Leptothrix cholodnii SP-6: one gene and its partner. The protein of the gene in region 2 binds, or shares a complex with, the protein of the main gene of each other region. Links are inferred from orthologs where the notes say so. Each region holds a gene or a part of one and is shown on either strand. Other genes may lie near its edges.

Region 1 (3,609 bases), 200 kb from region 2 along the record:
GCCCGGCGGTCTACTCCGAGGCCGGCAAGTTCCAGAAGATCGAGTTCAGCGACATCGAGAAGCGCAAGGCCGGCGACAAGGTCGACCATGTGACCAGCGCCGAGGACGGCTGGGTGGCGATGGTGCAGCACTACTTCGCCGCGGCCTGGTTGCCAGGCGACAAGGTGCAGCGCGAGTTCTTCTCGCGCAAGGTCAGCGACAACCTCTACGCGGTCGGCATGCTGCTGCCGGTCGGCGAGGTGGCACCGGCGGCGAGCAGGAAGATCGACGCCCGCCTGTTCGTCGGCCCGCAGGAAGAAAAACGCATCGAGGCGCTGGCGCCCGGGCTCGACCTGGTCAAGGACTACGGCTGGCTGACGATCCTGTCCAAGCCGCTGTTCTGGCTGCTGCACAAGCTGCACTCGTACATCGGCAACTGGGGCTGGGCGATCGTCGCGCTGGTGGTGCTGCTGAAGGCGGCCTTCTACTGGCTCAACGCCAGCGCCTATCGCTCGATGGGCAAGATGAAGGCGATCAACCCGAAGGTGCAGGAACTGCGCGAGCGCCTGAAGGACAAGCCGCAGCAGATGCAGCAGGAGATGATGCGCATCTACCGCGAGGAAAAGGTCAACCCGCTGGGCGGCTGCCTGCCGATCTTCGTCCAGATGCCGTTCTTCATCGCGCTGTACTGGGTGCTGCTGTCGAGCGTCGAGATGCGTGGCGCGCCCTGGGTGGGCTGGGTGCACGACCTGAGCGTGAAGGACCCGTACTTCATCCTGCCGCTGCTGATGACCGCCACCACGGTGCTGCAGACCTGGCTCAATCCGACGCCACCTGATCCGATCCAGGCCAAGATGATGTGGATCATGCCGCTGGCCTTCAGCGTGATGTTCTTCTTCTTCCCGGCAGGTCTGGTGCTGTACTGGTTCACCAACAACCTGCTCTCGATCGCCCAGCAATGGATGATCAACCGGCAGCTCGGGCTGAACAAGTAACGACGACGCAGGCGCTCGCGCTGATGTCGACAGGCGGCCCGCGGGCCGCCTGTCTTGTTTCGAGATGCACGAACCGGCAGGTGTGCAATCCTTCTGAGAGAAGCCGCACACATCGCGATGTGCCGCCACGAACAGGGGATTGAGGCTCGGTGGCAGGGCGCGCACCATGCATTTGCGGGGCAGACCCGAGGTCGTCGCTGCAGGCAGATTCAATCAACTGCCTGGAGCGACGCCCTTGGCTCAGGAGGCGATCCGGCGCAAAGCCCGGCCTCCCCCCGCGCTAACACCCGTCTGCCGCCCGGCCCGACTGTCCATCCGGACAGGCGCGCAGACCCTCGCAACGCCGCTGCGGCCCGATGGTCGCAGCGGCGTTGTCCCTCCTGGCGGCGCTTCGTCGCTCGGCGACAATCTTTCGATGCTGCCGCGCCACCATGAACCCATCGCCGCCATCGCCACTGCTCCCGGACGGGGTGCGGTGGGCATCGTGCGGGTGTCCGGGCGAGGCCTGACGGCGCTGGCAACCGCGCTGGTCGGCCGTCCGCTGCGGCCCCGTGTCGCCAGTTACGGGCCGTTCCTGGATCGCCAGGGCGGCGCGATCGACCGCGGCCTGGCGCTGCACTTTCCGGCGCCGCACAGCTACACCGGCGAAGACGTGCTCGAACTGCAGGCCCATGGCGGCCCGGTGGTGCTGCAGTTGCTGCTCGCCCGCTGCCTGGAGGCAGCCGGCGAGATCGGCACAGACGGCAGGCCCAGACTACCCGGCCTGCGGCTGGCGCAGCCGGGCGAGTTCACCGAGCGCGCCTACCTCAACGACAAGCTCGACCTGGCGCAGGCCGAGGCGGTGGCCGATCTGATCGACGCCAGTACCGAAGCCGCGGCGCGCAGCGCGGCACGCTCGCTGTCGGGTGATTTTTCGCGCCAGATCACGCACTTGCGCGACGGCCTGATCGAGTTGCGCGCGCTGGTCGAGGCCACGCTCGATTTCCCCGAAGAAGAGATCGATTTCCTGCAGCGTGCCGACGCGCACGGCCGGCTGGCCCGGCTGGCCGAACGGCTGGCCGGCCTGCTCGACACCGCACGCCAGGGCGCGCTGCTGCGCGAAGGCCTGCGGGTGGTGATCGCCGGCCAGCCCAATGCCGGCAAGAGCTCGCTGCTCAACGCGCTGGCCGGCGCCGAGCTGGCGATCGTCACGCCGATTCCCGGCACCACCCGCGACAAGATCAGCGAGACGATCCAGATCGAGGGCGTGCCGGTGCACGTGATCGACACCGCCGGCCTGCGCAGCGACGAGCAGGCCGGCGACGAGGTCGAGCGCATCGGCATCAGCCGCAGCTGGCAGGCCATCGCCGAGGCCGACGCGGTGCTGCTGCTGCACGACCTGACGCGCGAGCACGAGCCGGCCTACAGCGCCGCCGACACCGCGATCGCGCAGCGCCTGCCCGCCGATGTCGGCCTGATCCATGTACACAACAAGGCCGACGCCGCCCCCGAACAGGCTGCCCGGGTGGCCGCCCGCCTGGCAGCCCGGCAAGCCGGCGACGCGGCCGGCGTGGTGCTGAGCGCCCGCACGCACGACGGCATCGACGCCCTGCGCGCCGCGCTGCTGGCGCGGGCCGGCTGGCACGCCGCGCCGGAGGGCGTGTTCATCGCCCGCGAGCGCCATGTGCGTGCCCTGCGTGCCGCCGCCACCCACGTCACCGCGGCGCAGGGCTGGGCCGAACAATCCGACAGCGCGCTCGACCTGCTGGCCGAGGAGCTGCGGTCGGCCCACGACGCGCTGGCCGAGATCACCGGCAGCTACAGCAGCGACGACCTGCTGGGCGACATCTTCGGGCGCTTCTGCATCGGCAAATAGAGCGGCCCCCGCCTGCGGCAGACGGGCCGCAGCCTCGAGCCACGAGATCAGGCTGCAGACGACAACGCGCGGCGCGCGTCGCACAGGCGGTTCAGGGCCGGCCGTCGGCGCCAGGGCGTGTCATGACCCGCAGCTGGTAGAGGCCGCCGAATCGGGTCGACTTGCTGGACGAGGCGGGCTTGAAATCCGGCGGCAGGAAGCGCTCGATCTCGTCGCGCCAGAGGTCCATCGCATAGGGCTCGAGACGGCCGAACACCAGCCGCATCAGGGGCCGCAGCGGGTGCCAGGCAGCCGGCCGGTGGTAGTCGACGACGACCAGGCGACCGCCGGGCTTGAGCACCCGGACGGCCTCGGCCAGGCTGGCACGGCGCACCGCTTCAGGCTGCTCGTGCAGCAGGAAGAACATCAGCACCTGGTCGTAGCTGGCGTCTGCGACGGGCAGTGCCGCCGCATTGGCGTGCAGCAGCGCGAGGCCCTCGCGAGGCGGCAGCTTGCGACGCAGGTTGTCGAGCTGAACCGGCAGGATGTCGACCACGTCGAGCCGGGCGTCGGGCGCCATGCGCTCGCACAGGCGCGAGGTCAGGTTGCCGTAGACACAGGCCACCTGCAGCGTCCGGCCGGTGACGGGGCGGCCCAGCGCGTCGAGCGCGGCATCGCGCAGGCACGCGTAGTGGCCGAACAGGATCGCGTTGACCAGCCACGGGCGCTCGAAGATCCGCACCGACCGGGGATGCACGTAGGCCCACCAGTAGACCTGCTGCAGGTAGCCGGGAATCGACG
Region 2 (7,735 bases):
CGCCGCTGAAACGGAAACGATCGGCCACCACGTCGAGCACCTTGCGCGGGCCGGTCGGCGTGGCGACCTCGCGTTCGGCGTGCACCCGCGTGTAACCGCTGGCCGAGAGCCACTGCTCGATCTCGGCCGGCGTGGTGCCGGCCGGCAGCTCGACCGGGAAGGTGATCACCAGCCGCGGGTCACCCGCCGCCTCGCTGCGCGCCTTCAGGTCGGCCCAGATCGTGTCGGGGTCGTCCTCGCGCACCGGCTGCGCCGTGTCCTGATCGAACAGCTGCGCGGCGCGTGCGAACAGCAGCTTCAGGTGGTCGTTCAGCTCGGTCATCGTGCCGACCGTCGAGCGCGACGTGCGCACCGGATTGGTCTGGTCGATCGCGATCGCCGGCGGCACGCCTTCGACCGAATCGACCGCCGGGCGGTCCATGCGATCCAGGAACTGGCGGGCGTAGGCGCTGAAGGTCTCGACGTAGCGCCGCTGGCCCTCGGCGTAGAGCGTGTCGAACACCAGGCTCGACTTGCCCGAGCCGCTGGGGCCCGTCACCACCGTCAGCTCGCCGGTGCGGATGTCGAGGTCGAGGTTCTTCAGGTTGTGCTGGCGCGCGCCGCGGATGCGGATCAGGCCGGTGCGCTTGACGCTGGTGGGGGGCGCGTTCTGACCGGGCATGGTGGCGTGTTTTTCGAGGGGGAACCGGCCATTCTAGGAAGCTGTCGCCGGCTGACGCGCTGCCAGGGATTGAATCTCGAGACCCGGTCGAACACCGGCTCGAGGCCTGTGGATAACGCTGTGGATGGGCTGGGCATGAGCCGGTACAACCCCGCCATTCACCGCGCACAAGTTGTGCACAAGCCTGTGGATGAACTGTGCGATCTGGCGCTGCACCGGCTCGGTCCCGCCTTCGGCGTGAGTTACGGCCTGACCGGCAGCGGGCAGATGGCCGGCGCGATGCGGCGGCAGGCGCCGCAGGCATCAAGGCCGGGTGCGCTCTTCCAGCCAGCCGAGCCAGTGCATCGCCTGCTCGCGGCTGTCGCCGCACATCTCGGCGCTCGGCGTCAGGCCGCCGCACACCGCCGGGCGCTCTGGCTGGCCGAAGAGGCGGCAGCGATCCTGCTCGTCGAGCTGGATGCAGCGCACGCCCGCGGGCTTGCCGTCGGGCATGCCGGGGATGGGACTCGAGATCGACGGCGCGATGCAGCAGGCGGCGCAGCGGGGACGGCATTGCATGCGCCGCATGATAGGCAGCCGGATCGACGGCCCGCCGTGCCAAACTGTCCGACCCCCGAAACCCGCCCGGACACCGACCCGTGAAGCACCCGCAATACAACCCGCAACTGGCGACCGCACCCTTGTCCGACGCCGAGATCGACCAGCTCGACGAGCTGCTCGCCGCGCTGCCGGGCGACGACGTGATGGACGTCGAGATGCTCGACGGCTACCTGACCGCCCTGCTCGTCAGCCCCACCCTGCCGCCGGCCGACGCCTGGATCCCGCGCGTCTGGGGCGGCGCCGAGGACAGCCCGGCGCCGTTTGCCAGCGGCAAGCAGACCAAGCGTTTCGTGCAGCTGGTGCTGCGCCAGATCGCCGCCATCGACCGCCAGCTGCAGGGCGACTTCGACCGCTTCGAGCCCTGGTTCGACATGGCCGTGATCGAGGACGTCGAGGTGGTCGACGCGCAGGCCTGGTGCGCCGGTTTCCTGCACGCGCTCGACCTGACGCAGGACCAGTGGCAGGACCACTGGGACCAGCCCGACGTGGCACTGGCGCTGCGCCCGATCAGCCTGCTGGGCGGTGACGGCCTGGAGCCCGCCGACGCCGAGGAGGTCGACACCACCATGAAGCGCGACCGCATGAGCCGCCTGGTGCCCGATGCGGTCGAGGCGCTGTATCGCCACTGGCGTCCGCTGGCCGATGACGAAGACGAGGACGACCTCGGCGACGACGCCGGCAGCGACACCCCCCCGGCCGCGTGAACCCGGCGGCCCGCCCCGCCCTGCCTTATCTGGCCGGCTACCCCGAGGCGCTGCGCCAGCAGGTGCAGGGCCTGATCGACCGCAACGAGCTGGCCGCGCACCTGCACAAGCGTTACCCGCAGCGCCACCAGGTGCGCACCGACGCCGCGCTGTACGACTACACGCAGGCGCTCAAGAGCGAGTTCCTGCGCCAGTCGCCGCCGCTGGCCAAGGTGATCTATGCGGCGCGCCTGCACGTCATCCACAACGCGCTCGGCACGCACACCACGGTGGCGCGGGTGCAGGGCGGGCAGTTGAAGGCCAAGCGCGAGATCCGCATCTCGGCGATGTTCCGCGACACGCCACCCGAGTTCCTGAAGATGATCGTCGTGCACGAGCTGGCGCACATCAAGGAGCGCGAGCACAACAAGGCGTTCTACGCGCTGTGCCAGCACATGGAGCCGGACTATCACCAGTTCGAGTTCGACCTGCGGCTGCACCTGACGCTGCAGGAACTGAAGTCGACGGAACCCGCCGCGGACTGACGCCCGGCGAGCCGCCCCACGGCGCGGGCAACAGCGTCGCTGTTTCACGTGGAACAGCCGCGGCGAATGGCGAGCGACCACCCGATCGCACGCAATCGAGTTGGCCCCGCCAGCGACTTATCCACAGCCCCGACCTAAAATCGCGGGCTCCCCAGAGACAGCTTCCTGCCAGCGCCGCCGCACCCCATCCGGCCGCGCGCGCAGGTTTCGTGCTGCCGGGGCTTTGACAAGTCGCAGGTGCCTTGATGCTTTACCCCCAGGAATTTGACGTGATCGTGGTCGGCGGTGGCCATGCCGGCACCGAGGCCGCACTGGCCGCCGCCCGCATGGGCTGCGACACGCTGCTGCTGACGCACAACATCGAGACGCTCGGCCAGATGAGCTGCAACCCGTCGATCGGCGGCATCGGCAAGGGCCACCTCGTGAAGGAGGTCGACGCGCTCGGCGGCGCGATGGCCGCGGCCACCGACGAGTCGGGCATCCAGTTCCGCATCCTCAATTCGAGCAAGGGCCCGGCCGTGCGCGCCACCCGCGCGCAGGCCGACCGCATCCTCTACAAGGCCGCGATCCGGCAGCGGCTGGAGAACCAGCCGCACTTGTGGCTGTTCCAGCAGGCGGTCGACGACCTGATGGTCGAGGGTGATCGTGTCGTCGGCGCGGTCACGCAGGTCGGCATCCGCTTTCGCGCCCGCACCGTCGTGCTGACGGCCGGCACCTTTCTCGACGGCAAGATCCACGTCGGCCTGAACAACTACCCCGCAGGCCGCGCCGGTGACCCGCCGGCCGTGAGCCTGTCGGCGCGGCTGAAGGAGCTGAAGCTGCCGCAAGGCCGGCTCAAGACCGGCACACCGCCGCGCATCGACGGCCGCTCGATCGACTTCTCCAAGCTGATCGAACAACCCGGCGACGGCGTGGCAGCAGCCGACGGCACACCCGCCAGCTCGCCGATGCCGGTGTTCAGCTTCCTCGGTTCGGCAGCACAGCACCCGCGCCAGATGCCGTGCTGGATCACCAACACCAACCAGCGCACGCACGACATCCTGCGCACCGGCTTCGACCGCAGCCCCATGTTCACCGGCGTGATCGAGGGCGTGGGCCCGCGCTACTGCCCGAGCATCGAGGACAAGATCAACCGCTTCGCCGACAAGAACTCGCACCAGATCTTCCTGGAGCCCGAGGGCCTGACGACCAACGAGTACTACCCGAACGGCATCTCGACCTCGCTGCCCTTCGACATCCAGCTCGCCGCCGTGCGCACGATGCTCGGCATGGAGAACGCCTACATCCTGCGGCCCGGCTACGCGATCGAATACGACTACTTCGACCCGCGCGAGCTGAAGACGAGCTTCGAGTCGAAGGCGATCGGCGGGCTGTTTTTTGCCGGCCAGATCAACGGCACCACCGGCTACGAAGAAGCTGCGGCGCAAGGCCTGTACGCCGGCGCCAATGCCGCGCTGCAGGCGCAGGGCAATCCACCGTTGAGCTTCGGCCGCGACCAGGCTTATCTGGGCGTGCTGGTCGACGACCTCATCACCAAGGGCGTGACCGAGCCGTACCGCATGTTCACCAGCCGGGCCGAGTTCCGCCTGCAGCTGCGCGAGGACAACGCCGACATGCGCCTGACCGAGATCGGCCGCTCGGTCGGGTTGGTCGACGACGTCCGCTGGGATGCGTTCAACCGCAAGCGCGATGCTGTTTCACGTGAAACCGAACGACTCAAGAGCACCTGGGTGCACCCCGCGATCCTGCCCGCCGCCGACTCCGAGCGGCTATTCGGCAAGGCGCTGGAGCACGAATACAACCTGGCCGACCTGATGCGCCGCCCCGGCATCAGCTACGACACCGTCGCCGAGGCGCTCACCATCGCCCGGCCGGGCAACTACGTTTCACGTGAAACGTTGAATTCGCAGCTCGGTGCCGACCTTGCCGCCGCGGTGATCGAGCAGCTCGAGATCGCCATCAAGTACGCCGGCTACATCGACAAGCAGAACGAGGACGTGCAGCGCGCCGCCCACTACGAGCACCTGCGCCTGCCTGACGAACTCGATTACGCCCAGGTCACCGCCCTCTCCTTCGAGGTGCGCCAGAAGCTGACGAAGCACCGGCCCGAAACGCTGGGCCAGGCCTCGCGCATCTCGGGCGTGACGCCGGCCGCGCTGTCGCTGCTGCTGATCCACCTGAAGCGCGGGCGCTTCAAGGGATTCACTGGCAACGACAAGGTCGCCGCCGGCCCGATCAGCGCAGACGCCGTCAACACCGACATCAACGACAACCCAGCACACGCCGCCACCGATGCAGCCTGACCGCGACACCCTGCTGGCCGGCGCGCAAGCGCTCGGCTGCCCGCTCAGCGACACGCAGGCCGACGCCCTGCTCGCCTACCTCGGCCTGCTGCAGCGCTGGAACCAGGTCTACAACCTGACCGCCATCCGCGACCCCAAGCAGATGCTGGTGCAGCACCTGCTCGACAGCTTGGCCGTCATCGCGCCGCTGAACCGGGTCGCTGGCAGCGCGCCGCTGCGGCTGCTCGACGTCGGCAGCGGTGGCGGCTTGCCGGGCGTGGTGATCGCGGTGCTGCGGCCCGATTGCCAGATCACCTGCGTCGACACCGTCGCCAAGAAGGCCACGTTCATCCGCCAGGTCACCGCCGAGCTGCGGCTGCCGCAGCTGGTGGCGCGCCATGCCCGCGTCGAGCAGCTGACCGACGGGCCGTACAGCGTGATCACCGCGCGTGCCTTCGCGTCACTGGCCGATCTGGTCAAGCTGACCCGGCCGCTGCTTGCGCCGGGCGGCTGCTGGATGGCAATGAAGGGTCAGCATCCGCAGGCCGAGATCGACGCGCTGGACGCAGACATCAACGTGTTTCACGTGGAACAGTTGAGCGTGCCCGGCCTCGACGCCGAGCGCCGGCTGGTCTGGATGCGTCCGCGCAGCGTCGCTTCAAGCTGACATTTCGCTCGCTTGCCACAGGGCGGGCGGGTGGCCTCGGTTACGCTTGAACGCTGACCCGACCGTTTTCGGACGAGCAATCCGCACCGAACATCCAGGAGCCTCACCGTGTTTGGCATCGCAGACTTCGGCGCCTTCTGCGCCGCCATCGTCGTCTTCCTCGCCCTGCCCGGGCCTGGCACCTTTGCGCTGCTGGGCGCCACCGGCCAGGGTGGCTTTCGCGGCGGCGCGGCCGCCACCGCCGGGCTGATCGTCGGCGACCAGATCCTGCTGTGGCTGGCCGTGGCCGGTGTCGCGGCGCTGATGGCGGCCACGCCGTGGCTGTTCGATCTGGTGCGCTGGGCCGGCGCCGCCTACCTGGCGTGGATCGGCTTCAAGCTGCTGCTGGCGCGCCCGGGTGAGGACGCCAGCCCGGTGCGCATCACGCCCAGCCACTTCGCCCGCCAGGCGCTGCTGATCACGCTGCTCAATCCGAAGGCGATCATCTTCTACATGGCGTTCTTCCCGCTGTTCATCGACCCGGCCACGCACCGCGGCCTGCCGACGTTCGCCGCGATGGCGATCACGATCGCGCTGATCACCGCCGTCTGGTGCCTGACGCTGTGCGCCTTTGCCGAGCGCATCGCCAGCCGCGTGCGCGCCCATCGGCGCCTCGGGCTGGCGCTGCAACGCGCCGCCGGGCTGTGCCTGATCGGCTTCGGCCTGCGCATGGTGCGCTGATGAAACCCATGCCGGACCCGATGCCCGAACCCATCCCCGACCTGTCGCTGCCTTCCCACCCTCCTCTACCCGCCGGCTCACCCGCTGCGCGCGCATCCATGGCCCGTATCTTCTGCATCGCCAACCAGAAAGGTGGCGTCGGCAAGACGACCACCACCGTCAACCTGGCCGCCGGCCTGGCCGCCATCGGCCAGCGTGTGCTGGTGGTCGACCTCGACCCGCAAGGCAACGCCACGATGGGCTCGGGCGTCGACAAACGTGCGCTCAAGCTGTCGGTTTATGACGTGCTGCTCGGCAACAGCACGGTGCGCGAGGCCCGCCAGACCAGCGAGAAGGTCGGCTACGACGTGCTGGGCGCCAACCGCGAACTGGCCGGCGCCGAGATCGAACTGGTGACGATGGAGCACCGCGACCGCCGTCTCAAGCACGCGCTGGCCGAGGTGGCCGGCGACCACGACTTCATCCTGATCGACTGCCCGCCGTCGCTGAGCCTGCTCACGCTCAACGGCCTGAACTGCGCCAACGGCGTGATCGTGCCGATGCAGTGCGAGTACTTCGCGCTCGAAGGGTTGTCGGACCTGGTCAACACCGTCAAGCAGGTGCACGCCAACCTCAATCGCGACCTGCAGCTGATCGGCCTGCTGCGGGTGATGTTCGACCCGCGCATCACGCTGCAGCAGCAGGTCAGCGAGCAGCTCAAGTCGCACTTCGGCGACAAGGTGTTCAACAGCGCGATCCCGCGCAACGTGCGGCTCGCCGAGGCGCCGAGCTACGGCCTGCCCGGCGTGGTGTTCGACCCCAGCTCGAAGGGCGCGATCGCGTTTGTCGAGTTCGCGCGCGAGTTGGTGGCGCGCATCGATCCGCTCTGATCAGGCGGCCGGCGCGAAGCGCCACACGCCGTCGGCACCGCGGCTGCGTCCGAGCCGCCCGGCCAGCCACAGCGCATGCAGGTGCGCCACCGCCTCGCCCATCGCGAAGGTCATCTGGTGCAGGTCGAGCGGGCGCTTGAACATCACCGGCAGGATGTCGGCCGCGCTCGACGGCCGCGCCACGCAGGCGGCCATCACCTCGGCCAGACGTTCGTCGTGGTGCGCGTGCAATTGCGCGACGCGCTCGTGCAGGCCGCGGAACGGCTTGCCGTGCGACGGCAGCACCAGCGTGTGTGCCGGCAGCGCGCGCATGCGGTCGAGCGAGGCCAGGTAGAGCGGCAGCGGGTCGGCCTCGGGCTCGATGTCGATCACGCTGATGTTGGTGGAGATGCGCGGCAGCACCATGTCGCCCGAGATCAGCACGCCCAGCGACGGCGCATGCAGGCTGATGTGCTCGGGCGCGTGGCCGTAGCCGGCGTGGCAGAACCAGTCGTGGACAGCACCCCCCTCGTCCACCGTCTGCAGCTTCATGCCGTCGAGCAGGCGGCGGAACTGCTGCGGCACCGCCGGCACCATGCTGCCGTAGTAGTTGCCACGCGCGCGCACCTTGGCCTGGGCCTCGGGATCGACCAGGCCGTGGCTGGCAAAAAACGCCGCCGCCGCCTCGCCGCCGAAGCCGGTGGTGCGGGTGCTGGCGATGCGCGCGGC

What was found.
Region 1: the proteins of mnmG (region 2) and mnmE are in contact, whole or in part, in a solved structure (PDB 9HIP), measured with the Escherichia coli proteins. The link is inferred for Leptothrix cholodnii SP-6 from one-to-one orthologs.

Annotation. Positions count from the first base shown.
Region 1 is NC_010524.1:4,903,679-4,907,287, reverse strand. The notes cover bases 676-3,609. They hold mnmE (tRNA uridine-5-carboxymethylaminomethyl(34) synthesis GTPase MnmE), read left to right. Parts: upstream 676-1,389; coding sequence 1,390-2,829; downstream 2,830-3,609. Other genes in these bases: rquA (rhodoquinone biosynthesis methyltransferase RquA), read right to left, coding at 2,921-3,609; yidC (membrane protein insertase YidC), read left to right, coding at 676-974. Outside these bases: more of yidC, read left to right, coding at 1-675. UniProt on the Escherichia coli protein: Exhibits a very high intrinsic GTPase hydrolysis rate. Involved in the addition of a carboxymethylaminomethyl (cmnm) group at the wobble position (U34) of certain tRNAs, forming tRNA-cmnm(5)s(2)U34.
Region 2 is NC_010524.1:4,701,405-4,709,139, forward strand. What follows is about bases 2,277-5,263. They hold mnmG (tRNA uridine-5-carboxymethylaminomethyl(34) synthesis enzyme MnmG), read left to right. Parts: upstream 2,277-2,734; coding sequence 2,735-4,792; downstream 4,793-5,263. Other genes in these bases: LCHO_RS20890 (M48 family metallopeptidase), read left to right, coding at 2,277-2,489; rsmG (16S rRNA (guanine(527)-N(7))-methyltransferase RsmG), read left to right, coding at 4,782-5,263. Outside these bases: excinuclease ABC subunit UvrA, read right to left, coding at 1-661; LCHO_RS20880 (YkgJ family cysteine cluster protein), read right to left, coding at 965-1,219; LCHO_RS20885 (YecA/YgfB family protein), read left to right, coding at 1,300-1,965; more of LCHO_RS20890, read left to right, coding at 1,962-2,276; more of rsmG, read left to right, coding at 5,264-5,438; LCHO_RS20905 (LysE family transporter), read left to right, coding at 5,547-6,158; LCHO_RS20910 (ParA family protein), read left to right, coding at 6,257-7,027; LCHO_RS20915 (MBL fold metallo-hydrolase), read right to left, coding at 7,028-7,735. UniProt on the Escherichia coli protein: NAD-binding protein involved in the addition of a carboxymethylaminomethyl (cmnm) group at the wobble position (U34) of certain tRNAs, forming tRNA-cmnm(5)s(2)U34.